DNA from 2 places in the Escherichia ruysiae genome. Region 1 is predicted to be linked to the other one. Evidence: riboswitches for the same ligand, from Rfam matches in the RefSeq annotation. Region 1 holds a riboswitch; the other holds the start of a gene.

What was found. A riboswitch is a leader RNA that binds a small molecule or an ion and turns the genes downstream of it on or off. The one in region 1 is predicted to bind cobalamin.
Region 2: it holds a riboswitch for cobalamin, as region 1 does, so the genes downstream of both, btuB (TonB-dependent vitamin B12 receptor BtuB) here and RGV86_RS04055 (cobalamin biosynthesis protein) in region 1, are expected to answer to the same signal.

The regions. Positions count from the first base shown of each region.
Region 1 covers NZ_JAVIWS010000001.1:779,770-794,952, reverse strand. The annotation lists gene RGV86_RS04115 (phosphate propanoyltransferase) at 1-28, opposite strand, end outside; gene RGV86_RS04110 (BMC domain-containing protein) at 31-453, opposite strand; gene pduJ (propanediol utilization microcompartment protein PduJ) at 477-752, opposite strand; gene RGV86_RS04100 (glycerol dehydratase reactivase beta/small subunit family protein) at 772-1,122, opposite strand; gene RGV86_RS04095 (diol dehydratase reactivase subunit alpha) at 1,112-2,944, opposite strand; gene pduE (propanediol dehydratase small subunit PduE) at 2,954-3,472, opposite strand; gene RGV86_RS04085 (propanediol/glycerol family dehydratase medium subunit) at 3,487-4,143, opposite strand; gene pduC (propanediol dehydratase large subunit PduC) at 4,153-5,817, opposite strand; gene pduB (propanediol utilization microcompartment protein PduB) at 5,836-6,648, opposite strand; gene pduA (propanediol utilization microcompartment protein PduA) at 6,645-6,929, opposite strand; gene pduF (propanediol diffusion facilitator PduF) at 7,440-8,249, shown strand; gene pocR (transcriptional regulator PocR) at 8,452-9,366, shown strand; cobalamin riboswitch at 9,455-9,629, shown strand; gene RGV86_RS04055 (cobalamin biosynthesis protein) at 9,848-10,282, shown strand; gene cobU (bifunctional adenosylcobinamide kinase/adenosylcobinamide-phosphate guanylyltransferase) at 10,406-10,951, shown strand; gene cobS (adenosylcobinamide-GDP ribazoletransferase) at 10,948-11,691, shown strand; gene cobT (nicotinate-nucleotide--dimethylbenzimidazole phosphoribosyltransferase) at 11,703-12,782, shown strand; gene ldtA (L,D-transpeptidase) at 12,844-13,779, shown strand; tRNA gene RGV86_RS04030 (tRNA-Asn) at 13,835-13,910, opposite strand; gene nac (nitrogen assimilation transcriptional regulator NAC) at 14,237-15,154, shown strand.
Region 2 covers NZ_JAVIWS010000001.1:2,371,433-2,386,615, reverse strand. The annotation lists gene sthA (Si-specific NAD(P)(+) transhydrogenase) at 1-729, opposite strand, end outside; gene RGV86_RS11640 (M20 aminoacylase family protein) at 1,059-2,225, shown strand; gene RGV86_RS11635 (citrate-proton symporter) at 2,268-3,584, shown strand; gene fabR (HTH-type transcriptional repressor FabR) at 3,688-4,338, shown strand; gene RGV86_RS11625 (YijD family membrane protein) at 4,338-4,697, shown strand; gene trmA (tRNA (uridine(54)-C5)-methyltransferase TrmA) at 4,737-5,837, opposite strand; cobalamin riboswitch at 5,951-6,141, shown strand; gene btuB (TonB-dependent vitamin B12 receptor BtuB) at 6,207-8,051, shown strand; gene murI (glutamate racemase) at 7,996-8,853, shown strand; rRNA gene RGV86_RS11605 (16S ribosomal RNA) at 9,225-10,766, shown strand; tRNA gene RGV86_RS11600 (tRNA-Glu) at 10,852-10,927, shown strand; rRNA gene RGV86_RS11595 (23S ribosomal RNA) at 11,123-14,029, shown strand; rRNA gene rrf (5S ribosomal RNA) at 14,131-14,246, shown strand; gene murB (UDP-N-acetylmuramate dehydrogenase) at 14,549-15,183, shown strand, end outside.

The DNA of each region.
Region 1 (15,183 bases):
CTGTTTCTTGCAAGGTTTGTTTGTCCATTGTTACTCCTCTCGCTTATCGGAGTGGAGGCAAAGTGAACGTGGCTCACCTTTTTGCCGTTGACACGCCGGGTCAAGACACAAATTACAACTGATACTCTCTGAGGTGACTGTGGCTGCTGGTGTTTCGCTTGCTTCAACCCTTACATTCAATGCTTCTGTTGTGCGGGACAGTATTCCCTCTCCTGGACGGGCAATCACTTTGTGCGCGACAAAGCCATTTCGCTGCCCGGCGAAGCTGGCACCCGTCTCGATCGCTGCATTAACCGAGGCGACGTCACCGGTGATTTTAATGAGCGTCCAGCCTGAGCCATTGGTCTTCTCAAGACCAACCAGCGTGATGGACGCGGCTTTTGCCATAACATCCGCGCAACTGATGGCGAGTGCCAGACCACTGACTTCAAGTAATCCCAGTGATTGCTTCACGCTGTGCTCCTTAGCGAATTGGGTTATGCAGATTTTGGTAAAATGGCCTCAACATCGCTGTGCGGCCGTGGGATGACATGGCAGGATTTCACTTCGCCAACGGCGCTTGCGGCGGCGCTCCCCGCGTCAACGGCGGCTTTTACTGCGCCAACATCGCCGCGCACCATCACCGTAATCAGACCTGAACCAATCTTTTCATAGCCGACCAGTTGTACGTTGGCGGATTTAACCATGGCGTCTGCGGCTTCAATCGCGCCGACTAACCCTTTTGTTTCAACCAGTCCCAGTGCGTTATTCATACGGTGTTTCTCCTGTGGATTATGAGTGGTATTCCTTGAAGGGAATCCCTTTGACCAGCCGGGCTGCGTTATTGCCGGTGCTGCGCCGGGCATGGTTATCTTGTTGATGCATCAGCGTAAACAGTGGCTCTGATGCCGGTAAGTTTTTGTAATGCACAATCAGTTTTTCCTGGTCACAGGCTATGCCAACCAACAGGGGAGACTGACGAGCAGCCTGCCAGGCGCTATCGATGATTTCACCTGATGGAATGTGTTGAATGCGAAAGGGAATACCTTCCTCTTCAATGCCAAGAAGAACCTCATTCCATTTATTGATACAGTCACCGATTTCAGTGACGACAATGGTTGGTGCTCGCTCTTTACTTTCCATGAACCGACGCCTTGTGCCAGGAGATGAGTAGCCCGGTAGCCACCGCATTGCGCGGGCCTTCTCTACCACGGATATTCCCGCGCCCTGCGACCAGTCGATAATGTGCCAACGCATCGGTGACTAACTGCGGGACTTCGAAATCCAGTGAAGAGCCGCCCACCAGAACGACGAACGGAATGTTGCGAATATTTCCACCAGGACTCACCTGACGTAGTGCGCGCAGGGCGTTCGTTACGAAGACCCGCTCTTTTGCACTGCGACGAATGGTTCGCACTTTTTCCAGCGTTATATCACCGGGAATGGGCACCAGTTCGTCGGGTTTCACCACACAAACGCGGGCAAATACCTGAGGGGATAGTGGGGTAGGGAAGAACTGAACGCTGCCGTCTTCATGGCGTAAGTGGAACAGGCTTTCTACTTTTGCCAGTGGGTGTTTTTTGATCTCCTCTGCCAGGTAGCGATCATTTAAGCCCAGTTCCCTGGCGATAATCATCGTCACCATGTCGCCCGCTCCCGCAAGGTGAGTGGCAATCATTTCCCCTTTTTGATTGATGATGGAGGCATCGGTAGAACCTGCGCCTAAGTCCAGAATTGCCAGGGGACGTGTAGTTCCTGGGGTAGTCAACGCTCCCTGAATTGCAGCTTCTGCTTCTGCGCCTCCGACCTGAACATCAACATGCAGTTTTTGCTTAATTTCACTGGCGATCATCGCCATTTGCAGACGGTCGGATTTCACCATTGACGCTATACCAACAGCCTGTTCCAGTGAAAATTCGCCTGCCAGACCACCGGTAACGCTGACGGGAACAGAGGTATCTATCGCCAATAAATCCTGAATAAAAATTTCGTTGCTGGGTTTATTGGTCAGCTCCGCCATGGTCTGGCGAACATTTTCCAGCATCCCGCCGATGTTGGTGCCCGGTTCGCCCGTCACATTTTCCAGTTTTGGGCATTCACCGACTGCTTTCATTATTGCATCGGCACCAGCGGCAACATCAACCCGAGTTGTGCGCCCGGCAGAAAGAAACTCGATATTTCCGGCGGGTATCGAACGGGCTTTAACGTCGCCAGAAGGCGTTTTCACGACCACAGCTGAACGGTTGCCGATTAGCGCCCGTGCGACAGGAACGATATTTTTAGTCTCTTCAGCATTGAGGGCGAAAACGGTGGCAATCCCATATGGGTTAGAAAGGGTTTCGATAACTTTCCCGGGAACAGCGACTTCAATAGCAGCTAACATGCCGAGCGGAATACGATCGATGTAGAGGACTTCATCAACAATGGGTAAAGGGTTTTCCAGTCGGTTACTGACCAGCACGCCATCGTCGCGTTGCAGAATAACGCCTGTCAGCTGATATCCGGCACGCACGGAGGCATTTATCATGGTTGCGATATCGGCAAAATCAAAAGCCGATGACACGACCAGAATGTACGGTGTGTCCGCCGGGCGTGTTAACAACTCTTGCGGAGTGATGGTGAGTCCTACACCCAGCCCCACTCCGCCTGGAGTTTTCGGGTTGTGACCGATCATGGTTGATTCAGTGATAATGGTTTCCGTAATGGTTTCCATCGCCACATCGCCAATGACCGGGGTTGCTTCGTTGATACGAATAAGCGAAATATCACTGACATTGATGCCGGCTTTTTTCGTTGCCTGCGCGAGTGCCTCCTGAATGCCATGTACGTTACGCAACGTACCTTTGATTCCGGTGGTTTCTGCCAGGGCGCTGCTCACGAACGACAATTCGCCAGACGCACTGAGCGTTGCCAGCGCAACCTCTGTGGATGAGTTGCCGATATCAATGCCTGCTATATATCGCATAGTTCGCCCTTAATCGTCGCCTTTCAGTTTTTTACGCTCGACATAGAGTTCCGCAGCTTCACGGACAAAAGCGGCACAAATTCTGGCCTGATAACAACGCTCAAGAGCGTCGGCAATGGCAATGAGTTCTTGCTTAGTCGAACGATAAGGGCGTAACGCATTGTAGATTTCGAGGATGCGATCATCCGGCACTGAGGTAAGCTCGGCGGCGCGTTCAAAATTCATCGCCAGGCGATCGCGTCCAGCATCTCTGGCAATTGCGGCCTGAATACGCAACGTTTCCGGGGTTATGCGCATGTCCTGGGCGGTGACTTTATCGCTGAGTACATTTTCCAGGGTGAAATCGTCGAGCGTTTTATTCGTCGCCGTTTTGACCCATTCTGGATGTTTATTTGCCAGCGGGTAATCACTCACTTTGGCGTTCAGTGTTGATGAGTGGGATGGCGCAGAGACAGGAGCTGTATCCTGGAGACTGTTCATTCGGTTCAACACGTCCCTGACCATCGACTCAATTGCATCGGTATTCATGAAGGTTTCCTTTGTTAAAACGTCACGCGCAGTTCTTGCGGTTTTTTGCCAGTGACCACGTACTTAGTCTCTTTGATATGTAAGATGGCGGACTTGGCCTGGTATTTCGGCCGCGCCATTTGATCGTTGAGGGTCGGAACAGGTTGTGGAGACTCGCGCTTCGCATAACGCGCGGCGTTTTTGCCAATCTGGCGATAAGTTTCCAGCGTCAACAAAGGTGCTTGCGGGAAAAGTTCCAGGTTAGACAAAGGGGGAAGCCCCTGCTGGTGGATAACTGTGGTGCCTTTTGACTGAATACCAATAGCAATGCCGGAACCGCTGAGACGATCGCCTTCAACCGCCACGAAGGCAACATCAGACGATTTAAAGCAGCGAATCACACGGGCTTTAACACCTTCTTCTTCGATACCGGCAATCACTTCGCGCAATATGTTTTTATGCGGAATACCGATGATATTGACGGTTTGCGCCAGGCCAAACGCCGGGCCTACAGCGATAATAACTTCATCTTGCTGAGTGCCTTGTTGGGCTTCGCCAATTTCGGTCAGAAAACTTTCGCTATCCGGTGCGGAAGAGACCGGTGCGCGAAATGAAACGGACTTATCGCTGGTTTGCATTTCTGCCAGCACGTCTTCGATTATCTGACGTAGTAATTTTTCGTTAATTTCCATTTCTCACCCTTAGTCAATATCGTTGGGATCAAGTGCACCGGGAATATTTTTGATCTCTTCCCAGCGTTCCCCTTGCAGGCGATAACCTGTAGCCGGTCCGGCGTAATCATTGACGTCATTGACCGCAGAGCGCACTTGTCCGTCATCGACGATAATGGCGGAGGTATGGAGATAGTCGCCGGTCAGTTTTGCTTTTTGCATGTTGAGCATGTCCTGGGCGACATCGGTAAAACCGGCTTGCGCCAGGGCTTTCACCACTTCCAGGCTGTTACGGTTTTTATTGATAATTTCCTGGGCGAACTTGATGTCTTCCACGATGTTGCGCTCTGGCATATCTTTCGAACCGTGGGCATAGGTTGCCGCTTCGACCTCTTCATCGGTGATAGGGGGTAATCCCATACCGGCAAAAACAGCCTGTAAAGCGCGTGCGGCTTTATTGCGGATAGCGATAACATCTTCTTCGCGCACTGGTCGCAGGCCACCATCAACCTTGAGGTCACGTTGAATGACGTTGTAATCATCGAAGTCTTCGGCATCTTCGTTTGAACCAGCAAACATGTTGTCGTAGTTCGGCACAGCGGAAAAACCGGAAGAGATAAAGTCGGTGCCTGGCAGAAACTGCATCAGAAAACGTGCGGTACGGCGCATATCTGAGTGGGTAAAGGTCTGGTCATTACTGGAGGCGCATTCCAGATCCAGTGATGAACAAATTAAGTTTTCCGCCAGCACTGCGCGGATGCCTGACGGCACTGCCGATGGAACGCCGATGCAGCTTACGGAACCATTCTGTAGACCCTGAACACCTGCGGCTTTGGTGATGTAAATGCAACGAGCCTCAAGGTAAAGCATTGATTTACCTTCCGCATAGCCCATCTGCACTTCAGAGCCGGAGCCGGAAGTAAAGCGCATTTTTAAGCCGCGAGAAGCATAAGATGACGCGAGAAATCCTTTTGACCACGGTGTATCGTCGCCGTCGGTGAAAACAGGTTCCGTGCCGTAGACAGAAATCGTTTCGGCGTAGCAGGTATGGCCTAACATACCGAGTTTCAGTTCGGTGGCTTCCTCCAGTGAACACTGGGTCAACACGCCCGGGCGTCCTACCTGTGAACCGACCAGAAGAGCGATGGCGTTGAACGGTGCATAGCGAGCAACGGCAACGGTGGTTTCCTGTTCGTCAAATCCGCGCCATGCGCCTTCAGCCGCGTCGGCAGCAATTTGTACCGGATTGTCTTTGATGTTGGTGACGTGAGCCTGTTGCGATGGTGTTCGACGAGCGCGCATTTTCTGCATCGCCATCATCATCTCTACCACGTTCATCTGTGAAACCACTTCGACGATTTTGGCGGGCGTCATCGCAGTGGTCAGGGGAACAATATCGCTACGTTTGACATTTGGATCGCACAACATATTGGCAAGTTTAACCGAATCCATTGCGATGACTTCTTCGGCGCGCGCGAGATTGATACCGTAGCGGGCGATAAAATGGTCGATCAGGTCAAACTGGCTGGCAGGTTTCCCATCCAGTTCGGTGACGACGCCGTTAACAATTTTGATTGACGGTTTAGGATCGTTCGGGCTTTCCATCGCAATGAAGCCTTCTTCAATCCACTCTTTAACGAAACCGTCCTGGTTGACCGGGCGTTTTGCCAGTGCTTCAAATCTTTTCGATCTCATGAATCTGCCTCAGGGAATTCAGATGTAGGAAGGGCGATCGTTTTTCGGTGTATCGCCGAGAGTCGAAAGTACGGTTTTACCGATTTCGCGTGCGGAGATGACCGCCTGACGGACTGCGCCGGAGTCTCCTGAGATAATCAGGATGACCTCATTGCTAAAGCTGGTGCCATGAGCCGGGGAGCTGTATGCCACGACATCCACATTGGCGGACTTCAGGGCGGTATCGGCCATCAGAACACCCACGGCGGCAGGAGCGCCGACAATAACGCCGCAAGCGCGACCCAGTGGTGCGCCAAACGCTTTTTCCAGTGCATAGCTGGCGCGGGCGGTATATTGCAGTTCCAGATGTCCGGCTTCGTTGGCATAGACATCACCAAAGGTTCTGTCGAGTTCTTTTAGAGCAACTTCAATACCGCGTTTCACGTCGGAAACATCGTTGCCACCTAAAAGGATTAACGAGCCGTGTCCGGCACCGCCTTTAGTATCGCGAGGAAGTTCAATGCTAATAACTTCGGTGTTGGTGGCTTTTACGGCTTCATCAGCGGCCATAATGTGTGGCCCAGCACCAATACGTGCGCCCAGAATGCCAATGGAGCGATAGCGTTTTTCAAGTTTCATCGCGTCCAATAGGGCGCTATCAACGTTTGCAATGACCAGACCTACAGTGTCGCCAATAGCGGTGCCAACAAATTCCGTTAACGTGCAGCTTTTTTCTGCCATAGCCGTCTCTCGTGTTTGATGATTGGTTTCCGGGAGAACCTCATGCTTCGGTGTCGCTACGCGTGCGATGACCTGCGCCATGATCTGTTCGACCAGTTCACTGCTGCTCATGGGTTAATTCCCTTTGGTAATATTTTTTCGACATCGGTATGTGGGCGGGGGATAACGTGTACGGCTTTCACTTCGCCGACATTACGCGCAGCGACGGCACCTGCATCTGTTGCCGCTTTAACCGCCCCGACATCACCACGAACGATGACGGTCACCAGCCCGGAACCAATTTTTTCGTAGCCGACCAGCAATACATTTGCCGACTTCACCATGGCGTCTGCGGCCTCTATGGCGGCAGTTAATCCTTTGGTTTCTACCATTCCTAACGCTTCTTGTTGCATAAAGACCTCGCCTGGATTTTTTGACGATATGACTATAAAAAAAAGCGAGGAAAAAGAATGGCTGACTTAATCGCTAATGAGAAAAATTAATAGAGGACAAATATTATAAAATTGCTTTCAGAGATTATATGTTATTCATTTATTGGTTGTTTTTGACGTGGTTTAATGTGAATTAATTGCATTGGGGACGGTGTTTTAATTTAAAATAATACTTCGTCGAGTTTGATTTTCTGAAATTAACTGTGATATTTGTTTAAATTTTATTATGCAGGCATGGCAATTTTTTATTGTATCAGATTGGCGATATATATAACGCCAATAGTGATGATTGCTGTAGTGAATGCTATAGCAATGACAATAATTTGCTATAGCAATACTATTTTTCCACGAATCTGACATGCATGTTGGCAATATTTTTTCCCGCGCAATTTTTATAGTTGCGTTCGATATACACAACAATCAGCGCATTGTTGGCTGATAAAGAAAAAACTCTGTGAAAAAGGTGTCAGTATGAATGATTCACTCAAGGCGCAATGCGTTGCCGAGTTTTTGGGCACCGGTCTGTTCCTCTTTTTTGGCATTGGTTGTTTGTGTGCCCTAAAACTTGCCGGTGCAAGCCTGGGACTGTGGGAAATTTGTATTATTTGGGGGTTAGGTATTTCACTTGCTGTTTACCTTACGGCAGGCATTTCCGGTGCTCATCTTAACCCGGCGGTTACTATTGCTCTGTGGTTGTTTGCCGCTTTTCCTGGTCGTAAAGTGCTGCCATTTTGTGTGGCGCAATTAGCGGGAGCCTTTGGTGGCGCAGTTCTGGCATATTTTTTATACAGCAATTTGTTTGTCGATTTTGAATCTGCTCACAATATGGTTCGTGGTAGTGCAGAAAGTTTACAACTCGCCAGTATCTTCAGTACTTACCCGGCAGCAGCGATAAATGTATGGCAGGCTGCCTTGGTTGAGGTGGTCATAACGTCCATGTTAATGGGGTTGATTATGGCGTTGACCGATGACGGCAATGGCGTACCCAAAGGGCCGCTTGCGCCTTTACTTATTGGTATTCTGGTTGCTGTTATTGGTGCTTCTACCGGACCATTAACCGGTTTTGCCATGAATCCAGCGCGTGATTTTGGACCAAAAATTTTCACCTGGCTTGCTGGTTGGGGAGAAATTGCGATGACTGGCGGACGTAATATTCCTTATTTCATTGTACCCATTATTGCTCCGGTCATTGGAGCCTGTGCTGGCGCGGCGATTTATCGCTTTCTTATTGCACAAAATTTACCTGTCAATAGTGTTACGCCTAAAGAGAACAGCGAATAGTGAAATAGCCTGGCAGTTATAAACGTTTATTTTTTTAGTGTTTGTGATCTGCTTTCCGAACTTATTAAAAAGTCTCCCGCTTCATGGAGGCTTTTGTTATTGTCCGTTTTGCTTCTCGTCAGTAAATCATTAAGGATGATGTGAAGATTAAATGTAAAACAATTGTTTTACCATAACAATAAATTAACTGGGAGGTTTTATCATGATTTCTGCGGCGACACTTAATTCAGAACTCATTAATAAAATCGCACAGGATTTTGCGCAGGCGACTAGTCTTGCGGTTGTCGTGGTCAATATCCACGGTGATGAAATCTCCGAGCTGTTTAACTTCACTCCATTTTGTCAGATGATGCGCCAACACCCTCAGCTTAGCACTCGCTGTCGCATGAGCGATCGTTGTGGTGGTCTGGAAGCCTCTAAATCAGATCAGCCTTGTATTTACCGCTGTCATGCAGGGTTAACTGATTTCTCTATTCCTCTGGTGATTGCCGGGCATTTAGTCGGCTTTGTGTTGTGTGGACAAGTTCGCCTGCGTAATGATGATGTTGATTTGATCAATATTCTGAATGTCGATGATTGTTGGCAAGCCGACCCAGAACTACTTAATGAATTTCGCAAAGTTCCTGAGATGGATTACTCGAGAGTTATGGCCTCTGCTGATTTATTGAAGTTGATTGTGGAAAATTGCCTCAAAAAGCAACTCAATTTTGTCGTTATTAAAGAGAATAAACCTCATTCGGGTTCAGTTCGTCAGACCCGTGCGCCTAATCCCCATGATAATAAAATGAAAAAAGCATTGCGCTATATCGATGCACATTTGTCAGACGATTTGCGTCTGGAAGATGTTGCCTCGCATGTTTATCTAAGCCCTTATTATTTCAGTAAGTTGTTTAAGAAATATCATGGGATTGGTTTTAATGCGTGGGTAAACCAACAACGAATGGCCAGCGCGCGTGAGCTGCTGTGCCATAGTGACTGGAGTATCGCCAGTATCGCGCGTAATTTAGGCTTCTCACAAACCAGTTATTTCTGCAAAGTTTTTCGCCAGACGTATCAGGTGACTCCGCAGGTATATCGTCAGCAAATTAGTGAAAATGTAGCAGCGGAAACAGCATAAAATTAATGTGGAAAATGAGGGATGATTAAATAGACGCTGGCAATATTAATTAACGTTATTTACGTGTTATGGGATAAGTGAGATCAGCTCATAACATACGCTGACAGGTTCGGCACATTTGTGCCTGGGAAGAGGGTGAAAATCCCTCGCAGCCCCCGCTGCTGTAATGCTGACAACCCCGAAAATACCACTGATCGCGAGATTGGGAAGGCCGGGGAAGGATGATGCGAAGCCAGAAGACCAGCCTGTCAGTCAATACCAACAACTTCGGTGGGAAGTGGGTTGTCCGGAAGCGCACGGTTGAGTATTGGCGCGTCTTTATACCCCTACCACCCTGAGAGGATCAGGGTATGGCGGCATCATTTAGTTCCTTCATTGTAGTGCCGACAGGCACCTGGGCTGCTCTCAATGCGCGGCAATCGTTTTTCATGGTATATCAGCCTGACCGTCATTACAGGAAACGAAGCGGAGGACGGGGGATATGAAAACGATAAAACCCGAATCGATAGCCCTTTTTTGCCTCTCCTCTGGCGATATTAATCTGGCGAAATATCTGGCTGAAATGTTGCCAATGACCTGTTTTGTTGGTGAGGACTGGCAGCAAGGTTTCTTGTCTTTTAAAGGTGGGGCTGTTCAATCGTTATCAGACGCGTATACCGATTATTCAGTGCTGTTATTGATTGCTGAAAACAGGGTCTCCATACCAGAAAATTTCTCTCATCCTGATGGCGCGACGGTAATCGTAATCACACGGCATAATGCCCGTTTGCTGGCTGGTTCGGCTGGTGGTGCAGTAGCATTAATCCATTATCTGAATGAAATATGTCAACGCAGTGAAAATATTGCCAATGACGCATTCTGCCAGACGTTTACACAGGGAAATCGGACTATTTCACAACACCGCCTTCGTTCGTAATGGATTGAGAACGCTGGATTTTTATTTTCATTACGCGCAGTATTAATTGCGGAAATGTTATTACGATCAGCAACGATGGTTCTGGTCAATGAATACCATCATACAATTGAACCAGGAGTCCGTATGATGATTTTGGTGACAGGTGGTGCACGGAGCGGGAAGAGTCGGCACGCCGAGGCGCTTATTGGGGATACTCCACAGGTTCTGTATATCGCCACTTCGCAAATCCTTGATGATGAGATGGCGGCACGGATTGAGCATCATCGGCAGGGGCGTCCGGCGCATTGGCACACGGTGGAACGCTGGCAGCAGCTTGATGAGTTAATTAATGCAGACATTAATCCGCAGAACGCTGTGTTGCTGGAATGCATTACGACAATGGTGACTAATCTGTTGTTTGATTATGGCGGCGATAAAGATCCTGAAGGATGGGATTATGTGGCGATGGAGCAAGCGATAAATGGCGAGATTCAGTTGTTGATTGCTGCCTGTCAACGTTGCCCTGCAAAGGTCGTATTAGTGACCAATGAAGTGGGAATGGGTATTGTGCCGGAGAATCGTCTGGCGCGACATTTTCGTGATATTGCCGGGCGAGTGAATCAGCAACTGGCCGCTGCGGTAGATGAAGTATGGCTGGTGGTTTCGGGTATTGGAGTAAAAATCAAATGAGTAAATTATTTTGGGCGATGCTCTCTTTCATTACGCGTCTGCCTGTACCGCGTCGTTGGTCCCAGGGGCTGGATTTCGAACATTATTCTCGCGGTATCATTACTTTTCCCTTAATTGGGTTATTGCTTGGTGCGATTAGTGGGCTGGTCTTCATGGTGTTGCAGGTATGGTGTGGTGTACCACTGGCGGCACTATTTAGCGTGCTGGTTCTGGCGCTGATGACAGGGGGATTCCACCTGGACGGTCTGGCAGATACCTGTGATGGTGTATTTTCTGCACGTAGCCGAGATCGTATGTTGGAAATCATGCGTGATAGCCGTTTAGGCACCCACGGCGGTCTGGCATTGATTTTTGTTGTGCTGGGAAAGATTTTGATTTTGAGCGAACTGGCTCTGCGTGGTGAGCCTATCCTGGCATCGCTGGCTGCAGCATGTGCTGTCAGCCGTGGTACTGCCGCATTATTGATGTATCGTCATCGTTATGCTCGGGAAGAAGGGCTTGGCAATGTGTTCATCGGCAAAATTGATGGGCGACAAACCTGCGTCACACTAGGCTTAGCCGTAATTTTTGCTGCTGTATTACTGCCTGGTATGCATGGTGTGGCTGCTATGGTGGTGACGATGGTGGCAATTTTCGTCCTCGGTCAGCTTTTCAAACGTACTCTGGGCGGGCAAACCGGCGATACGCTGGGAGCTGCCATAGAGCTTGGTGAGCTGGTCTTTCTGCTGGCGCTGCTATAAAGAGACGCAACATGCAAACACTTGCCGATTTACTGAATACGATCCCGGCCATCGATCATGCTGCTATGTCGCGCGCACAACGGCATATTGACGGGTTACTCAAACCCGTCGGTAGTCTGGGAAGGCTGGAGGCGCTTGCCGTACAACTGGCAGGAATGCCGGGGCTGAATGGTGTTCCTCATGTGGGTAAAAAAGCGGTAGTGGTTATGTGTGCCGATCACGGCGTCTGGGATGAGGGTGTCGCTATTTCCCCGAAAGCGGTGACAGCCATTCAGGCTGAAAATATGACACGCGGAACAACCGGCGTGTGTGTTCTGGCAGCACAGGCGGGGGCTAAAGTTCATGTAATTGATGTAGGGATAGATACTGCGGAGCCAATACCCGGACTTATCAACATGCGTGTCGCTCGAGGTAGCGGCAATATAGCTTCAGGTCCTGCAATGAGCCGCTGTCAGGTTGAAGAGTTGCTTCTGGAAGTCATTCGTTATACGCGTGAACTGGCGAAAAATGGCGTCACGTTGTTTGGCGTGGGTGAGCTGGGAATGGCAAACACGACGCCGGCTGCGGCGATAGTCAGCACAATTACTGGACGCGATCCCGAAGAAGTGGTTGGTATTGGCGCAAATCTGCCGACAGATAAACTGGCAAACAAAGTTGATGTTGTTCGTCGGGCAATTACGTTGAATCAACCGAATCCGCTGGATGGTGTTGATGTACTGGCAAAAGTTGGTGGATTTGATTTGGTCGGAATGGCTGGCGTGATCTCAGGAGCCGCTTCCTGTGGTTTACCCGTGTTGTTGGATGGCTTTCTTTCTTATGCCGCCGCGCTTGCTGCGTGCCAGATGTCACCTGCAATCAAACCGTATCTTATTCCTTCCCATTTGTCGGCAGAAAAAGGGGCGCGTATTGCGTTGGCACATTTGGAGCTGGAGCCGTATATCAATATGGAAATGCGTTTAGGTGAGGGGAGTGGTGCGGCGCTGGCGATACCCATCATCGAAGCTGCTTGCGCGATATACAACAACATGGGCGAACTTGCTGCCAGCAACATTATTCTACCGGGGAATACAACTTCTGAATTGAACAGCTAAAAACGAAAAGTCTGATAAAAGCTATACTTATCGGATGGCTTTCGCGACTTAGGAAAGGGATATGATGCGTCGTGTAAATATTCTTTGTTCATTTGCTCTGCTTTTTGCCAGTCATAATAGCCTGGCGGTAACTTATCCATTACCCCCAGAGGGGAGTCGTTTAGTGGGGCAGCAACTTACAGTAACGGTTCCCGATCACAATACCCAGCCGCTGGAAACTTTTGCCGCGCAGTACGGACAAGGGCTGAGTAATATGCTGGAAGCGAATCCGGGGGCTGATGTTTTCTTGCCGAAGTCTGGTTCGCAGCTCACCATTCCGCAGCAACTGATTTTACCCGCAACTGTGCGAAAAGGAATTGTGGTTAATGTCGCCGAGATGCGTCTGTATTACTACCCACCAGACAGTAATACTGTGGAAGTGTTTCCTATTGGTATTGGTCAGGCTGGACGAGAAACCCCGCGTAATTGGGTGACAGCCGTTGAGCGTAAACAAGAAGCACCAACCTGGACGCCAACCCCTAACACTCGTCGTGAATATGCAAAGCGTGGGGAGAGTCTGCCTGCATTTGTCCCAGCCGGACCCGATAATCCTATGGGGCTGTACGCTATTTATATCGGCAGGTTATATGCCATTCACGGTACTAATGCCAATTTTGGGATTGGCCTACGGGTAAGTCAGGGTTGTATTCGTCTGCGCAATGACGATATCAAATATCTGTTTGATAATGTCCCGGTAGGGACGCGCGTGCAACTTATTGATCAGCCAGTGAAATACACAACGGAGCCGGATGGTTCAAAGTGGCTGGAAGTTCATGAGCCGCTGTCGCGCAATCGTGCAGAATATGAGTCCGACCGAAAAGTGCCATTGCCGGTAACCCCATCTTTGCGGGCGTTTATCAACGGGCAAGAAGTTGATGTGAATCGCGCGAATGCTGCGTTGCAACGTCGATCGGGAATGCCAGTACAAATTAACTCTGGCTCAAAGCAGATGTTTTAAAATAGCTGTTGTATAAAAAGCAAAAAGCCTGCTCTAAAGCAGGCTTTTTTGAATTTGGCTCCTCTGACTGGACTCGAACCAGTGACATACGGATTAACAGTCCGCCGTTCTACCGACTGAACTACAGAGGAATCGTGAGAACGGGGCGCATATTAATGGCAGTACATGGCGATGTCAAAGGGGGAAATGCATTTTTTTGTTCGTTTGCTGCCAATTTCAACAAAATGATGAACTTTCAATCTTTTTAATCATGTTCCATCGTGGTGCATGACATCCTTTCATGGGGCAGGGAATGCTTCTCCTGGCTTAAAGAGCCAATGACGAAACAATCATAATCTCTTATTTGACGGGCGATTAGCTTTCGTATCAACGCCAAAACGAAACTGGCAAGTATCTTGCAATCTGGTTGTTAGTAATGTCGGCACTCGGGCTGACGCTTAAAAAAACCGGAGGCACCATGAACTTTAGACGCTTGAAATACTTCGTCAAAATTGTAGATATTGGTAGCCTGACTCAGGCTGCTGAAGTATTGCATATAGCACAGCCTGCGCTCAGTCAGCAGGTTGCCACGCTGGAAGGTGAGCTAAATCAGCAACTTTTGATTCGCACAAAACGTGGCGTTACGCCGACAGACGCCGGAAAAATTCTCTATACCCATGCGCGGGCAATTTTACGTCAGTGTGAACAGGCCCAACTGGCGGTGCATAATGTAGGTCAGACATTGTCAGGTCAAGTCTCGATTGGCTTTGCGCCAGGAACCGCAGCGTCATCTATCACCATGCCTTTATTACAGGCGGTACGCACTGAATTTCCGGAGGTCGTTATCTATCTCCATGAAAATAGCGGTGCTGTGCTTAACGAAAAACTTATAAACAACCAGCTTGATATGGCGGTGGTTTATGAGCATTCCCCTGTGTCTGGTGTATCCAGTCAGACTTTGTTAAAAGAGGATCTGTATCTTGTCGGAACTCAGGATTGCCCAGGGCAAAGCGTTGATGTTAATGCGATAGCGCAAATGAACCTCTTCCTTCCCAGCGATTACAGTGTAGTAAGACTTCGTGTTGATGAAGCTTTTTCCCTGCGCCGGCTTACAGCGAAAGTCATCGGTGAAATTGAGTCTATCGCTACGCTTACCGCTGCGATTGCCAGCGGTATAGGCGTTGCAGTATTACCTGAATCGGCCGCACGTTCGTTATGTGCCGCAGTTAACGGTTGGATGTCACGTATTACCACGCCTTCAATGAATCTCTCGTTGTCATTAAACTTACCCGCCAGATCAGTTTTATCGCCACAGGCGCAGGCAGTGAAAGAGCTGTTATTGTCAGTGATTAGTTCTCCAGCCATAGAAAAAAGACAATGGCAATTGGTGAGCTAAACGTTATACCTGGATGGAATAAGATGCGG
Region 2 (15,183 bases), 1.6 Mb from region 1:
AATCTTCTCGTATTCTTCGTTGTGACGAATTACCACACCGCTGTTCCAGAAGTGGTACGAGAGAGAATCTGACATCTCTTGATCAAGAAACGCCAACAAACGATCGCGGGTGTTGATCAGATCCACTTTCACATCCATTCCACGGAAGATCGATGCGTATTCGCAGCCGATCACTCCGGCACCGTAGATAAGCACGTGGCGTGGTTCGTGATGCATGCTAAGAATTGAGTCGCTGTCGTAAATGCGCGGATGGGTAAAATCAACGTCCGCCGGATGATATGGACGAGAGCCGCAGGCAATAACAAATTTTTCTGCGGTCAGCGTTTCGACCGTGCCGTCCGGGCAATCAAGCGCCAGCGTGTGCTCGTCAACAAAGCGAGCGTTCCCCTGCAATATTTCGCAGTGATTACGTTCGTAAAATCCCTGACGCATACGTGTTTGTTGATTAATCACATTATCGGCATGGTTAAGGATATCGGCAAAAGAAGAGCGGAGCAGTCGCGAATGGTCGCTGTAAAGTGGGTTTTGATTGAATTCTATAATGCGGCTGACGGCGTGACGGAGAGCTTTCGACGGGATGGTGCCCCAGTGGGTGCAACCGCCGCCAACATTTTGATAACGCTCGATAACTGCGACGCGCGCACCTTGCTTAACCAGACCCATTGCAGCGCCTTCGCCGCCGGGGCCGGAACCTATTACTATGGCATCGTAATCGTAGGAATGTGGCATGGTAGGGCTTACCTGTTCTTATACATAAAAGCAACAGAATGGTAACATTTTATCGCGGGTAAGCCAATTGATCCCCGTCATTTATCTGGCTATATCGTGAGCGGCCTTTGCTTTGTCTTCCTCCTTCTTATTTTATTTATTCACTATTAATCGCTTTTTCTTGTGACTGGCAGTTTTATCTTGATGAAGTGTGCTTTTTTGTTATTGTCTTTGTGAAATTTTCTTATAAAACAAATATATAAATATTTTATATTGATGGGGTATTTGTATTTATACCATCAATAAAATCCGTCAATTAGCCTGTTTATCTATAAATAAGGGAATAGCAGATGATCGAACACTATATTCGTGGGTTTGAGGAAGAACTGCGCGAGATTCGCCATCAGATCCATGAAAACCCGGAGCTGGGGTTACAGGAGTTTCAAACCAGTGCGTTGGTAGCAGAAAAGCTGCGCCAGTGGGGCTATGAGGTAGAGCAAGGGCTGGCGACGACCGGCGTGGTTGCCACCTTAAAAGTGGGCGACGGAGAGAAAAGTATTGGTTTGCGGGCGGATATGGATGCGTTACCGATTTATGAAAATAGCGGCAAACCCTGGTCCAGCAAACAACCTGGTTTGATGCACGCCTGTGGGCATGACGGGCATACCACAATATTGCTGGGTGCCGCGCGCTATCTTGCCGAAACCCGCCGCTTTAACGGCACGTTGCGTCTCATCTTCCAGCCAGCTGAAGAGATGATCAACGGCGGTGAGATTATGGTTAAAGAAGGTCTTTTTGACCGTTTCCCCTGCGATGTGATTTTCGGTATGCACAATATGCCGGGTCTGCCGGTTGGCAAGTTTTACTTTCAGCCAGGGGCGCTGATGGCGTCAATGGATCAGTTCCACATTACGGTTCGTGGCTGTGGTGGACATGGTGCGATTCCCCACAAAGCCATCGACCCGGTGCTGGTCGCGGCACATATCACCACCGCATTACAAAGTATTGTGTCGCGCAATGTCGATCCGCTGGAAGCGGCGGTCATTACCGTCGGCAGCATTGTTGCGGGTGAGGCCGCTAACGTCATTCCAGATAGTGCCGAGATGAAAATCAGCGTCCGCTCGCTTAGCCGTGAAACCCGGCAACTTCTTCTGACCCGTATTCCTGCTCTGGCACAAGCCCAGGCCGTCAGCTTTGGCGCTACGGCTGATGTGACGCATGTTAACGGCACTCCGGTATTAGTGAATGATGAGGCGATGGCGAGATTTGCCTGCCAGGTGGCCTGCGAAACGTTTGGTGAAGACAGGGCGGAGTTTGGCATCAAGCCTCTGATGGGCAGTGAAGACTTCTCTTTCATGCTGGAGGCCCAGCCAAAAGGCGCTTTCCTGTTGTTCGGTAATGGTGATGTCGGGGAAGGTTCCTGCATGGTGCATAACCCCGGGTACGACTTCAACGATGCAAGTCTGGTGCCGGCAAGTAGCTACTGGGGCGCGCTGGTAGAAGCCTGGTTGCAATAAATAAAACAACACACAACAACACTTTCTGGCAAGGAATATGGAATGACGGCGATCGTAAATGAATCGGTGGGCGTAAAGAAAAAGCCCAGCGGTAAGCGGGTGATTTTTGCCTCGGCGTTTGGCAATGCGCTCGAATTTTTTGATTTTGGCGTTTACAACTTTTTTGTGGTCTATATCAGTACACTTTTCTTTCCTCCCAGTGCCGATCATAACGTCGCGCTGTTACTGGCATTTGCAACGTTTGGCGTGAGTTTTTTTATGCGCCCGCTCGGTGGGATTATCGTTGGCGCCTGGGCCGATCGTTTCGGACGCAAACCCGCGATGGTGTTCACCATTGCCCTGATGAGCCTTGGTACACTGATGATCGGCATCGCGCCGACCTATGCGACGGCGGGCTATTGGGGAACGGCAACGCTGGTGCTGGCGCGTCTGATCCAGGGCGTTGCGGCAGGTGGTGAAGTCGGCGCCTCAATGTCTTTGCTGGTTGAGTCTGCGCCGGCAAATCGTCGCGGCTTTTACAGCAGTTGGTCGCTGGCGACCCAGGGGCTGGCAACGACCTTTGGTGGCATCGTCGCTTTAGGGTTGAGTGCATGGCTGCCGTTTGCCACAGGTTCAGAGACCGTAATGGCGGAATGGGGCTGGCGAGTGCCGTTTTTTATTGGTGTGCTGTTAGCACCCATCGGTTGCTGGCTGCGCCTGAGTCTGGAAAATGATGCGCCTGAAGTGGCGAATAAGAAGAGTGCTGCTGCCAGCGAAAGTACGTTTTCCCTGCTTTTGCAACATAAAGCGACTCTCGCTAACGGTGTTTTACTCGCGATTGGCAGTACGGTAGCAACCTATATCTCCCTCTTTTACTACGGCACCTGGGCGGCGAAGTATCTGGCGATGCCTCAACATTATTCTCATGCAGCGATGTTACTGGCTGGCGTTATTACTTTTGTGGGGGCGCTGCTGGTGGGGATGCTGTGTGATTCGGTCGGGCGTAAAAAGCTGATTTTAATCTCCCGTGTGATGGTGCTTCTCTGTAGCTGGCCTTCGTTCTGGCTGTTGGTGAATTACCCAAGCCCTGGCATGTTGCTGACGGTGGTTTTCGTGATGGTCAGCTTTACTACGCTTGGCGGTGTGCCGGTAATGTTGTTGATTTCCGAACTATTGCCGAAACGGATCCGGGCATTGGGCTTCGCGCTGGTTTATAGCATTGGTGTGGCAATTTTTGGTGGTTTTGCACAATATTTCGCCACGCAATCTATCGTGTTACTGGAGAGTCTGACGGCTCCGGCGTGGTATCTGGGCGGCGGCACGTTGCTGTCGATGCTGGCGTTGTTGTTTGTGAAAGAACCAGCCAAAGAGCTGCAGTAAATGTGTTTTATTGCGTTACCGTTCATTCACAACACTGGAGCAATCCAGTATGTTCATTCTCTGGTATAGTGCCAGCAGTACTTTTGGCAAGGATTCAGACATTGTGATGGGCGTAAGAGCGCAACAAAAAGAAAAAACCCGCCGTTCGCTGGTGGAAGCCGCATTTAGCCAATTAAGTGCTGAACGCAGCTTCGCCAGCCTGAGTTTGCGTGAAGTGGCGCGAGAAGCGGGCATTGCTCCCACCTCTTTTTACCGGCATTTCCGCGACGTAGACGAACTTGGTCTGACCATGGTTGATGAGAGCGGTTTGATGCTGCGCCAACTCATGCGCCAGGCGCGTCAGCGTATTGCCAAAGGCGGGAGTGTGATCCGTACCTCGGTCTCCACATTTATGGAGTTCATCGGTAATAATCCGAACGCCTTCCGGTTATTATTGCGGGAACGCTCCGGCACTTCCGCTGCGTTTCGTGCCGCCGTTGCGCGTGAAATTCAGCACTTCATTGCGGAACTTGCGGACTATCTGGAACTCGAAAACCACATGCCTCGTGCGTTTACTGAAGCGCAAGCCGAAGCAATGGTGACGATTGTCTTCAGTGCGGGTGCCGAGGCGTTGGATGTTGGCGTTGAACAACGTCGGCAATTAGAAGAGCGACTGGTACTGCAACTGCGAATGATTTCGAAAGGGGCTTATTACTGGTATCGCCGTGAACAAGAGAAAACCGCAACTATTCCGGGAAATGTGAAGGACGAGTAATGAAACAAGCAAATCAAGATAGAGGTACGCTGCTGCTGGCGTTGGTTGCTGGCTTATCGATCAATGGTACTTTTGCGGCGCTGTTTAGTTCCATTGTGCCATTTTCTGTATTCCCGATTATTTCCCTGGTGCTGACGGTTTACTGCCTGCATCAACGTTATCTTAATCGCACCATGCCGGTAGGCTTGCCGGGGCTGGCTGCCGCCTGTTTTATTCTCGGCGTTCTGCTGTACAGCACGGTGGTTCGTGCGGAATATCCGGATATCGGTTCTAACTTCTTCCCGGCAGTGCTGTCCGTCATTATGGTGTTCTGGATTGGCGCGAAGATGCGTAACCGTAAGCAGGAAGTTGCTGAGTAATCAGTAACATGCCGGATGCTGGCGCATCCGGCATGGGTTTTACTTCGCCGTCAGTAACACGCCGCACTCCATATGGTGCGTGTAGGGGAACTGATCAAACAGAGCCAGACGTTCAACTTTGTGCGTCTGGTTTAATGTTTCCAGATTCTTGCATAACGTTTCCGGGTTGCAGGAGATGTACAAAATACGCGGATACGCCTGCACCATTTTCTCGGTTTCACTGTCCAGACCGCTGCGCGGCGGATCGACAAAAATGGTTTCGCACTGATAACTCTTTAAATCGATCCCTTGCAGGCGGTTAAACTCGCGCACACCATTCATCGCTTGGGTAAACTCTTCCGCCGCCATACGAATAATTTGTACGTTATCAATATGGTTAGCAGCAATATTGTATTGCGCGGCAGCGACCGATGGCTTAGCGATTTCGGTAGCTAATACTCGATCAAAATTGCGCGCCAGAGCTAATGAAAAATTACCGTTGCCGCAGTACAGCTCCAGTAAATCACCTTTTGAACCTTTGGTTACATCCAGCGCCCATTCCAGCATCTGAATATTCATCGCCGCGTTCGGCTGAGTGAAGCTGTTCTCCACCTGACGGTAGATCATCTCTTTCCCTGCAACCGGCAGACGTTCGTCGATGTAATCTTGATCCAACTCGATTTTGGTTTTCGTTGCCCGACCAATCAGATGCACATTCAGATTCTGCGCTCGCAGTGCATCGCGCAGGGCTTCTGCCTGCTGGCGCCACTCGTCATCCAGCTTTTTATGGTACAGCAGGGAAACCACCGCCTGATTGCTCAGCGTGGTGAGGTAATCAATCTGGAACAACTTGTGGCGCAGAACGGGATTATTGCGCACACCCGCAATCATCGCGCCCATCAACTGGTTGATAAGTTCACTGGCGGCGGGGAAGCTATCCACGCGGATGCGGCTTTTGGTTTGTTGATCGAAAATGATGTGATACAGGTCATCGCCATCGTGCCAGATGCGGAACTCTGCACGCATCCGGTAATGACTGACCGGCGAGCGAAACACTTCCGGAACCAGGTCAGAAAACGGCGCCATCATACTTTGCAAACGTACCACTTTTTCGGCTAACTGCGCTTCATACTGTTCTGTTGGAAGGTGTTCGGGGGTCATGATGTATCCTGAAAATGAAATGTACGCGGCGATTGTAGGGATTGCTCATCAGATGTCCAGATCTTGATAGATTCCTATTTGTGAGCTACGTCTGGACAGCAACTTGTTACAACCTGTAGCATCCACTCGCCGGTCCTGTGAGTTAATAGGGAATCCAGTGCGAATCTGGAGCTGACGCGCAGCGGTAAGGAAAGGTGCGATGATTGCGTAATGCGGACACTGCCATCCGGTGGGAAGTCATCATCTCTTTGTATCCTCAGATACCCCTCCAAGCCCGAAGACCTGCCGGCTAACGTCGCATCTGGTTCTCATCATCGCGTAATATTGGTGAAACCTGCGGCATCCTTCTTCTATTGTGGATGCTTTACAATGATTAAAAAAGCTTCGCTGCTGACGGCGTGTTCCGTCACAGCCTTTTCCGCTTGGGCACAGGATACCAGCCCGGATACTCTCGTCGTTACTGCTAACCGTTTTGAACAGCCGCGCAGCACTGTGCTTGCACCAACCACCGTTGTGACGCGTCAGGATATCGACCGCTGGCAGTCGACCTCGGTCAATGATGTGCTGCGCCGTCTCCCTGGTGTGGATATCACCCAAAACGGCGGTTCAGGTCAGCTCTCATCTATTTTTATTCGCGGTACAAATGCCAGTCATGTGTTGGTGTTAATTGATGGTGTGCGCCTGAATCTGGCGGGGGTGAGTGGTTCTGCTGACCTTAGTCAGTTCCCTATTGCGCTTGTCCAGCGTGTTGAATATATCCGTGGGCCGCGTTCCGCCGTATATGGTTCCGATGCAATAGGCGGGGTGGTGAATATCATCACGACGCGCGATGAACCCGGAACGGAAATTTCAGCAGGGTGGGGAAGCCATAGTTATCAGAACTATGATGTCTCTACGCAGCAACAACTGGGGGATAAGACACGAGTAACGTTGTTGGGCGATTATGCCCATACTCATGGTTATGATGTTGTCGCTTATGGCAATACCGGAACGCAAGCGCAGCCAGATAACGATGGTTTCTTAAGTAAAACGCTTTATGGCGCGCTGGAGCATAACTTTACTGATGCCTGGAGCGGCTTTGTGCGCGGCTATGGCTATGATAACCGTACCAATTATGACGCGTATTATTCTCCCGGCTCGCCGCTGCTCGATACTCGCAAACTCTATAGCCAAAGTTGGGATGCCGGGCTGCGCTATAACGGCGAACTGATTAAATCACAACTCATTACCAGCTATAGCCATAGCAAAGATTACAACTACGATCCCCATTATGGTCGTTATGATTCGTCCGCAACGCTTGATGAGATGAAGCAATACACCGTTCAGTGGGCAAACAATGTCATCGTTGGTCACGGTAGTATTGGTGCGGGTGTCGACTGGCAGAAACAGACTACGACGCCGGGTACAGGTTATGTTGAGGATGGATATGATCAACGTAATACCGGCATCTATCTGACCGGGCTGCAACAAGTCGGCGATTTTACCTTTGAAGGCGCAGCACGCAGCGACGATAACTCACAGTTTGGTCGTCATGGAACCTGGCAAACCAGCGTCGGTTGGGAATTCATCGAAGGTTATCGGTTTATCGCTTCTTATGGTACGTCGTACAAGGCACCTAATCTTGGGCAACTCTATGGCTTCTACGGTAATCCGGATCTGAACCCTGAGAAAAGCAAACAGTGGGAAGGGGCGTTTGAAGGCTTAACTGCTGGAGTGAACTGGCGTATTTCCGGATACCGTAACGATGTTAGTGACTTGATCGATTACGATGATCACACCCTCAAATACTACAACGAAGGGAAAGCGCGGATTAAGGGCGTCGAGGCGACCGCCAATTTTGATACCGGACCGCTGACGCATACGGTGAGTTATGATTATGTCGATGCGCGTAACGCGATTACCGACACGCCGTTGCTACGTCGCGCTAAACAGCAGGTGAAATATCAGCTCGACTGGCAACTGTATGACTTCGACTGGGGTATTACTTATCAGTATTTAGGCACTCGCTATGATAAGGATTACTCATCTTATCCTTATCAAACCGTTAAAATGGGCGGTGTGAGCTTGTGGGATCTTGCGGTTGCGTATCCGGTCACCTCTCATCTGACTGTTCGTGGTAAAATAGCCAACTTGTTCGACAAAGATTACGAGACAGTCTATGGCTACCAAACTGCAGGACGGGAATACACCTTGTCTGGCAGCTACACCTTCTGAACCACGTCCCACCGTGCTGGTGTTTGACTCCGGCGTCGGTGGGCTGTCGGTCTATGACGAGATCCGGCGTCTCTTACCGGATCTCCATTACATTTATGCTTTCGATAATGTCGCTTTCCCGTATGGCGAAAAAAGCGAAGCGTTTATTGTTGAGCGAGTGGTGGAAATTGTCACTGCGGTGCAAGAGCATTATCCCCTTGCGCTGGCTGTGGTGGCCTGCAACACCGCCAGCACCGTTTCGCTTCCTGCTTTGCGCGAAAAGTTCGCTTTCCCGGTTGTCGGCGTCGTGCCGGCGATTAAACCCGCAGCGCGTCTGACCGCTAATGGCATTGTTGGATTGCTGGCAACTCGCGGAACAGTTAAACGTTCTTATACCCATGAACTGATTGCGCGTTTCGCCAATGAATGTCAGATAGAAATGCTCGGATCGGCAGAGATGGTTGAGCTGGCTGAAGCGAAACTGCATGGCGACGAAGTTTCTCTGGATGCGCTAAAGCGTATCTTGCGTCCGTGGTTAAGAATGAAAGAGCCACCAGATACTGTTGTTCTGGGGTGTACTCATTTCCCTCTATTACGAGAAGAACTGTTACAGGTGCTACCAGAGGGAACACGGCTGGTAGATTCTGGCGCAGCAATTGCCCGCCGAACGGCCTGGTTGTTAGAACATGAAGCCCCGGATGCAAAATCTGCCGATGCGAATGTTGCCTTTTGTATGGCAATGACGCCGGAAGCAGAACAATTATTGCCCGTTTTACAGCGTTACGGTTTCAAAACGCTCGAAAAACTGGCAGTTTCAGGCTGATTTGGTTGAATGTTGCGCATTCGGAAAATTATTTTAAATTTCCTCTTGTCAGCTCAGAATAACTCCCTATAATGCGCCACCACTGACACGGAACAACGGCAAACACGCCGCCGGGTCAGCGGGGTTCTCCTGAGAATCTCAACAGAGAAAAGCAAAAAATGCTTGACTCTGTAGCGGGAAAGTGTATTATGCACACCCCGCGCCGCTGAGAAAAAGCGAAGCGGCACTGCTCTTTAACAATTTATCAGACAATCTGTGTGGGCACTCGAAGATACGGATTCTTAACGTCGCAAGACGATAAATGAATACCAAGTCTCAAGAGTGAACACGTAATTCATTACGAAGTTTAATTCTTTGAGCATCAAACTTTTAAATTGAAGAGTTTGATCATGGCTCAGATTGAACGCTGGCGGCAGGCCTAACACATGCAAGTCGAACGGTAACAGGAAGAAGCTTGCTTCTTTGCTGACGAGTGGCGGACGGGTGAGTAATGTCTGGGAAACTGCCCGATGGAGGGGGATAACTACTGGAAACGGTAGCTAATACCGCATAACGTCGCAAGACCAAAGAGGGGGACCTTCGGGCCTCTTGCCATCGGATGTGCCCAGATGGGATTAGCTAGTAGGTGGGGTAACGGCTCACCTAGGCGACGATCCCTAGCTGGTCTGAGAGGATGACCAGCCACACTGGAACTGAGACACGGTCCAGACTCCTACGGGAGGCAGCAGTGGGGAATATTGCACAATGGGCGCAAGCCTGATGCAGCCATGCCGCGTGTATGAAGAAGGCCTTCGGGTTGTAAAGTACTTTCAGCGGGGAGGAAGGGAGTAAAGTTAATACCTTTGCTCATTGACGTTACCCGCAGAAGAAGCACCGGCTAACTCCGTGCCAGCAGCCGCGGTAATACGGAGGGTGCAAGCGTTAATCGGAATTACTGGGCGTAAAGCGCACGCAGGCGGTCTGTTAAGTCAGATGTGAAATCCCCGGGCTCAACCTGGGAACTGCATCTGATACTGGCAGGCTTGAGTCTCGTAGAGGGGGGTAGAATTCCAGGTGTAGCGGTGAAATGCGTAGAGATCTGGAGGAATACCGGTGGCGAAGGCGGCCCCCTGGACGAAGACTGACGCTCAGGTGCGAAAGCGTGGGGAGCAAACAGGATTAGATACCCTGGTAGTCCACGCCGTAAACGATGTCGACTTGGAGGTTGTGCCCTTGAGGCGTGGCTTCCGGAGCTAACGCGTTAAGTCGACCGCCTGGGGAGTACGGCCGCAAGGTTAAAACTCAAATGAATTGACGGGGGCCCGCACAAGCGGTGGAGCATGTGGTTTAATTCGATGCAACGCGAAGAACCTTACCTGGTCTTGACATCCACAGAACTTTCCAGAGATGGATTGGTGCCTTCGGGAACTGTGAGACAGGTGCTGCATGGCTGTCGTCAGCTCGTGTTGTGAAATGTTGGGTTAAGTCCCGCAACGAGCGCAACCCTTATCCTTTGTTGCCAGCGGTCCGGCCGGGAACTCAAAGGAGACTGCCAGTGATAAACTGGAGGAAGGTGGGGATGACGTCAAGTCATCATGGCCCTTACGACCAGGGCTACACACGTGCTACAATGGCGCATACAAAGAGAAGCGACCTCGCGAGAGCAAGCGGACCTCATAAAGTGCGTCGTAGTCCGGATTGGAGTCTGCAACTCGACTCCATGAAGTCGGAATCGCTAGTAATCGTGGATCAGAATGCCACGGTGAATACGTTCCCGGGCCTTGTACACACCGCCCGTCACACCATGGGAGTGGGTTGCAAAAGAAGTAGGTAGCTTAACCTTCGGGAGGGCGCTTACCACTTTGTGATTCATGACTGGGGTGAAGTCGTAACAAGGTAACCGTAGGGGAACCTGCGGTTGGATCACCTCCTTACCTTAAAGAAGCGTTCTTTGAAGTGCTCACACAGATTGTCTGATAGAAAGTGAAAAGCAAGGCGTCTTGCGAAGCAGACTGATACGTCCCCTTCGTCTAGAGGCCCAGGACACCGCCCTTTCACGGCGGTAACAGGGGTTCGAATCCCCTAGGGGACGCCACTTGCTGGTTTGTGAGTGAAAGTCACCTGCCTTAATATCTCAAAACTCATCTTCGGGTGATGTTTGAGATATTTGCTCTTTAAAAATCTGGATCAAGCTGAAAATTGAAACACTGAATAGTCGAAAGATTATTCGTGAGTCTCTCAAATTTTCGCAACACGATGATGAATCGAAAGAAACATCTTCGGGTTGTGAGGTTAAGCGACTAAGCGTACACGGTGGATGCCCTGGCAGTCAGAGGCGATGAAGGACGTGCTAATCTGCGATAAGCGTCGGTAAGGTGATATGAACCGTTATAACCGGCGATTTCCGAATGGGGAAACCCAGTGTGATTCGTCACACTATCATTAACTGAATCCATAGGTTAATGAGGCGAACCGGGGGAACTGAAACATCTAAGTACCCCGAGGAAAAGAAATCAACCGAGATTCCCCCAGTAGCGGCGAGCGAACGGGGAGCAGCCCAGAGCCTGAATCAGTGTGTGTGTTAGTGGAAGCGTCTGGAAAGGCGCGCGATACAGGGTGACAGCCCCGTACACAAAAATGCACATACTGTGAGCTCGATGAGTAGGGCGGGACACGTGGTATCCTGTCTGAATATGGGGGGACCATCCTCCAAGGCTAAATACTCCTGACTGACCGATAGTGAACCAGTACCGTGAGGGAAAGGCGAAAAGAACCCCGGCGAGGGGAGTGAAAAAGAACCTGAAACCGTGTACGTACAAGCAGTGGGAGCCTTGATTTATCAGGGTGACTGCGTACCTTTTGTATAATGGGTCAGCGACTTATATTCTGTAGCAAGGTTAACCGAATAGGGGAGCCGAAGGGAAACCGAGTCTTAACTGGGCGTTAAGTTGCAGGGTATAGACCCGAAACCCGGTGATCTAGCCATGGGCAGGTTGAAGGTTGGGTAACACTAACTGGAGGACCGAACCGACTAATGTTGAAAAATTAGCGGATGACTTGTGGCTGGGGGTGAAAGGCCAATCAAACCGGGAGATAGCTGGTTCTCCCCGAAAGCTATTTAGGTAGCGCCTCGTGAATTCATCTCCGGGGGTAGAGCACTGTTTCGGCAAGGGGGTCATCCCGACTTACCAACCCGATGCAAACTGCGAATACCGGAGAATGTTATCACGGGAGACACACGGCGGGTGCTAACGTCCGTCGTGAAGAGGGAAACAACCCAGACCGCCAGCTAAGGTCCCAAAGTCATGGTTAAGTGGGAAACGATGTGGGAAGGCCCAGACAGCCAGGATGTTGGCTTAGAAGCAGCCATCATTTAAAGAAAGCGTAATAGCTCACTGGTCGAGTCGGCCTGCGCGGAAGATGTAACGGGGCTAAACCATGCACCGAAGCTGCGGCAGCGACACTATGTGTTGTTGGGTAGGGGAGCGTTCTGTAAGCCTGCGAAGGTGGCCTGTGAGGGTTGCTGGAGGTATCAGAAGTGCGAATGCTGACATAAGTAACGATAAAGCGGGTGAAAAGCCCGCTCGCCGGAAGACCAAGGGTTCCTGTCCAACGTTAATCGGGGCAGGGTGAGTCGACCCCTAAGGCGAGGCCGAAAGGCGTAGTCGATGGGAAACAGGTTAATATTCCTGTACTTGGTGTTACTGCGAAGGGGGGACGGAGAAGGCTATGTTGGCCGGGCGACGGTTGTCCCGGTTTAAGCGTGTAGGCTGGTTTTCCAGGCAAATCCGGAAAATCAAGGCTGAGGCGTGATGACGAGGCACTACGGTGCTGAAGCAACAAATGCCCTGCTTCCAGGAAAAGCCTCTAAGCATCAGGTAACATCAAATCGTACCCCAAACCGACACAGGTGGTCAGGTAGAGAATACCAAGGCGCTTGAGAGAACTCGGGTGAAGGAACTAGGCAAAATGGTGCCGTAACTTCGGGAGAAGGCACGCTGATATGTAGGTGAAGCGACTTGCTCGTGGAGCTGAAATCAGTCGAAGATACCAGCTGGCTGCAACTGTTTATTAAAAACACAGCACTGTGCAAACACGAAAGTGGACGTATACGGTGTGACGCCTGCCCGGTGCCGGAAGGTTAATTGATGGGGTCAGCCGCAAGGCGAAGCTCTTGATCGAAGCCCCGGTAAACGGCGGCCGTAACTATAACGGTCCTAAGGTAGCGAAATTCCTTGTCGGGTAAGTTCCGACCTGCACGAATGGCGTAATGATGGCCAGGCTGTCTCCACCCGAGACTCAGTGAAATTGAACTCGCTGTGAAGATGCAGTGTACCCGCGGCAAGACGGAAAGACCCCGTGAACCTTTACTATAGCTTGACACTGAACATTGAGCCTTGATGTGTAGGATAGGTGGGAGGCTTTGAAGCGTGGACGCCAGTCTGCGTGGAGCCGACCTTGAAATACCACCCTTTAATGTTTGATGTTCTAACGTAGACCCGTTATCCGGGTTGCGGACAGTGTCTGGTGGGTAGTTTGACTGGGGCGGTCTCCTCCTAAAGAGTAACGGAGGAGCACGAAGGTTGGCTAATCCTGGTCGGACATCAGGAGGTTAGTGCAATGGCATAAGCCAGCTTGACTGCGAGCGTGACGGCGCGAGCAGGTGCGAAAGCAGGTCATAGTGATCCGGTGGTTCTGAATGGAAGGGCCATCGCTCAACGGATAAAAGGTACTCCGGGGATAACAGGCTGATACCGCCCAAGAGTTCATATCGACGGCGGTGTTTGGCACCTCGATGTCGGCTCATCACATCCTGGGGCTGAAGTAGGTCCCAAGGGTATGGCTGTTCGCCATTTAAAGTGGTACGCGAGCTGGGTTTAGAACGTCGTGAGACAGTTCGGTCCCTATCTGCCGTGGGCGCTGGAGAACTGAGGGGGGCTGCTCCTAGTACGAGAGGACCGGAGTGGACGCATCACTGGTGTTCGGGTTGTCATGCCAATGGCACTGCCCGGTAGCTAAATGCGGAAGAGATAAGTGCTGAAAGCATCTAAGCACGAAACTTGCCCCGAGATGAGTTCTCCCTGACTCCTTGAGAGTCCTGAAGGAACGTTGAAGACGACGACGTTGATAGGCCGGGTGTGTAAGCGCAGCGATGCGTTGAGCTAACCGGTACTAATGAACCGTGAGGCTTAACCTTACAACGCCGAAGCTGTTTTGGCGGATTGAGAGAAAGATTTTCAGCCTGATACAGATTAAATCGACAGGTCAGAACAGGACGTGTTGATGAAACAGAATTTGCCTGGCGGCCGTAGCGCGGTGGTCCCACCTGACCCCATGCCGAACTCAGAAGTGAAACGCCGTAGCGCCGATGGTAGTGTGGGGTCTCCCCATGCGAGAGTAGGGAACTGCCAGGCATCAAATAAAACGAAAGGCTCAGTCGGAAGACTGGGCCTTTTGTTTTATCTGTTGTTTGTCGGTGAACACTCTCCTGAGCAGGACAAATCCGCCGGGAGCGGATTTGAACGTTGCGAAGCAACGGCCCGGAGGGTGGCGGGCAGGACGCCCGCCATAAACTGCCAGGCATCAGATAAAGCAGAAGGCCATCCGCAAGGATGGCCTTTTTGCGTTTCTACAAACTCTTCCTGTCATCATATCTACAAGCCATCCCCCCGCAGATACGGTAAACTAGCCTCGTTTTTGCATCAGGAAAGCAGCTATGAACCACTCCTTAAAACCCTGGAACACATTTGGCATTGATCATAATGCTCAGCACATTGTATGTGCCGAAGACGAACAACAACTACTCAATGCCTGGCAGCATGCAACCGCAGAAGGACAACCCGTTCTTATTCTGGGTGAAGGAAGTAATGTACTTTTTCTGGAAGACTATCGCGGCACGGTGATCATCAACCGGATCAAAGGTGTCGAAATTCATGATGAACCTGATGCGTGGTATTTACATGTAGGAGCCGGAGAAAACTGGCATCGCCTGGTAAAATACACTTTGCAGGAAGGTATGCCTGGTCTGGAAAATCTGGCATTAATTCCTGGTTGTGTCGGCTCATCACCTATCCAGAATATTGGTGCTTATGGCGTAGAATTACAGCGCGTTTGCGATTATGTTGACTGCGTTGAGCTAACGACAGGCAAGCAAGTGCGCTTAACTGCCAAAGAGTGCCGTTTTGGCTATCGCGACAGTATTTTTAAGCATGAATATCAGGACCGCTTCGCCATTGTTGCTGTAGGTCTGCGTCTGCCAAAAGAGTGGCAACCTGTACTGACTTACGGTGACTTAACTCGTCTGGAGCCTTCAACAGTAACGCCACAGCAAGTATTTGATGCGGTGTGCCA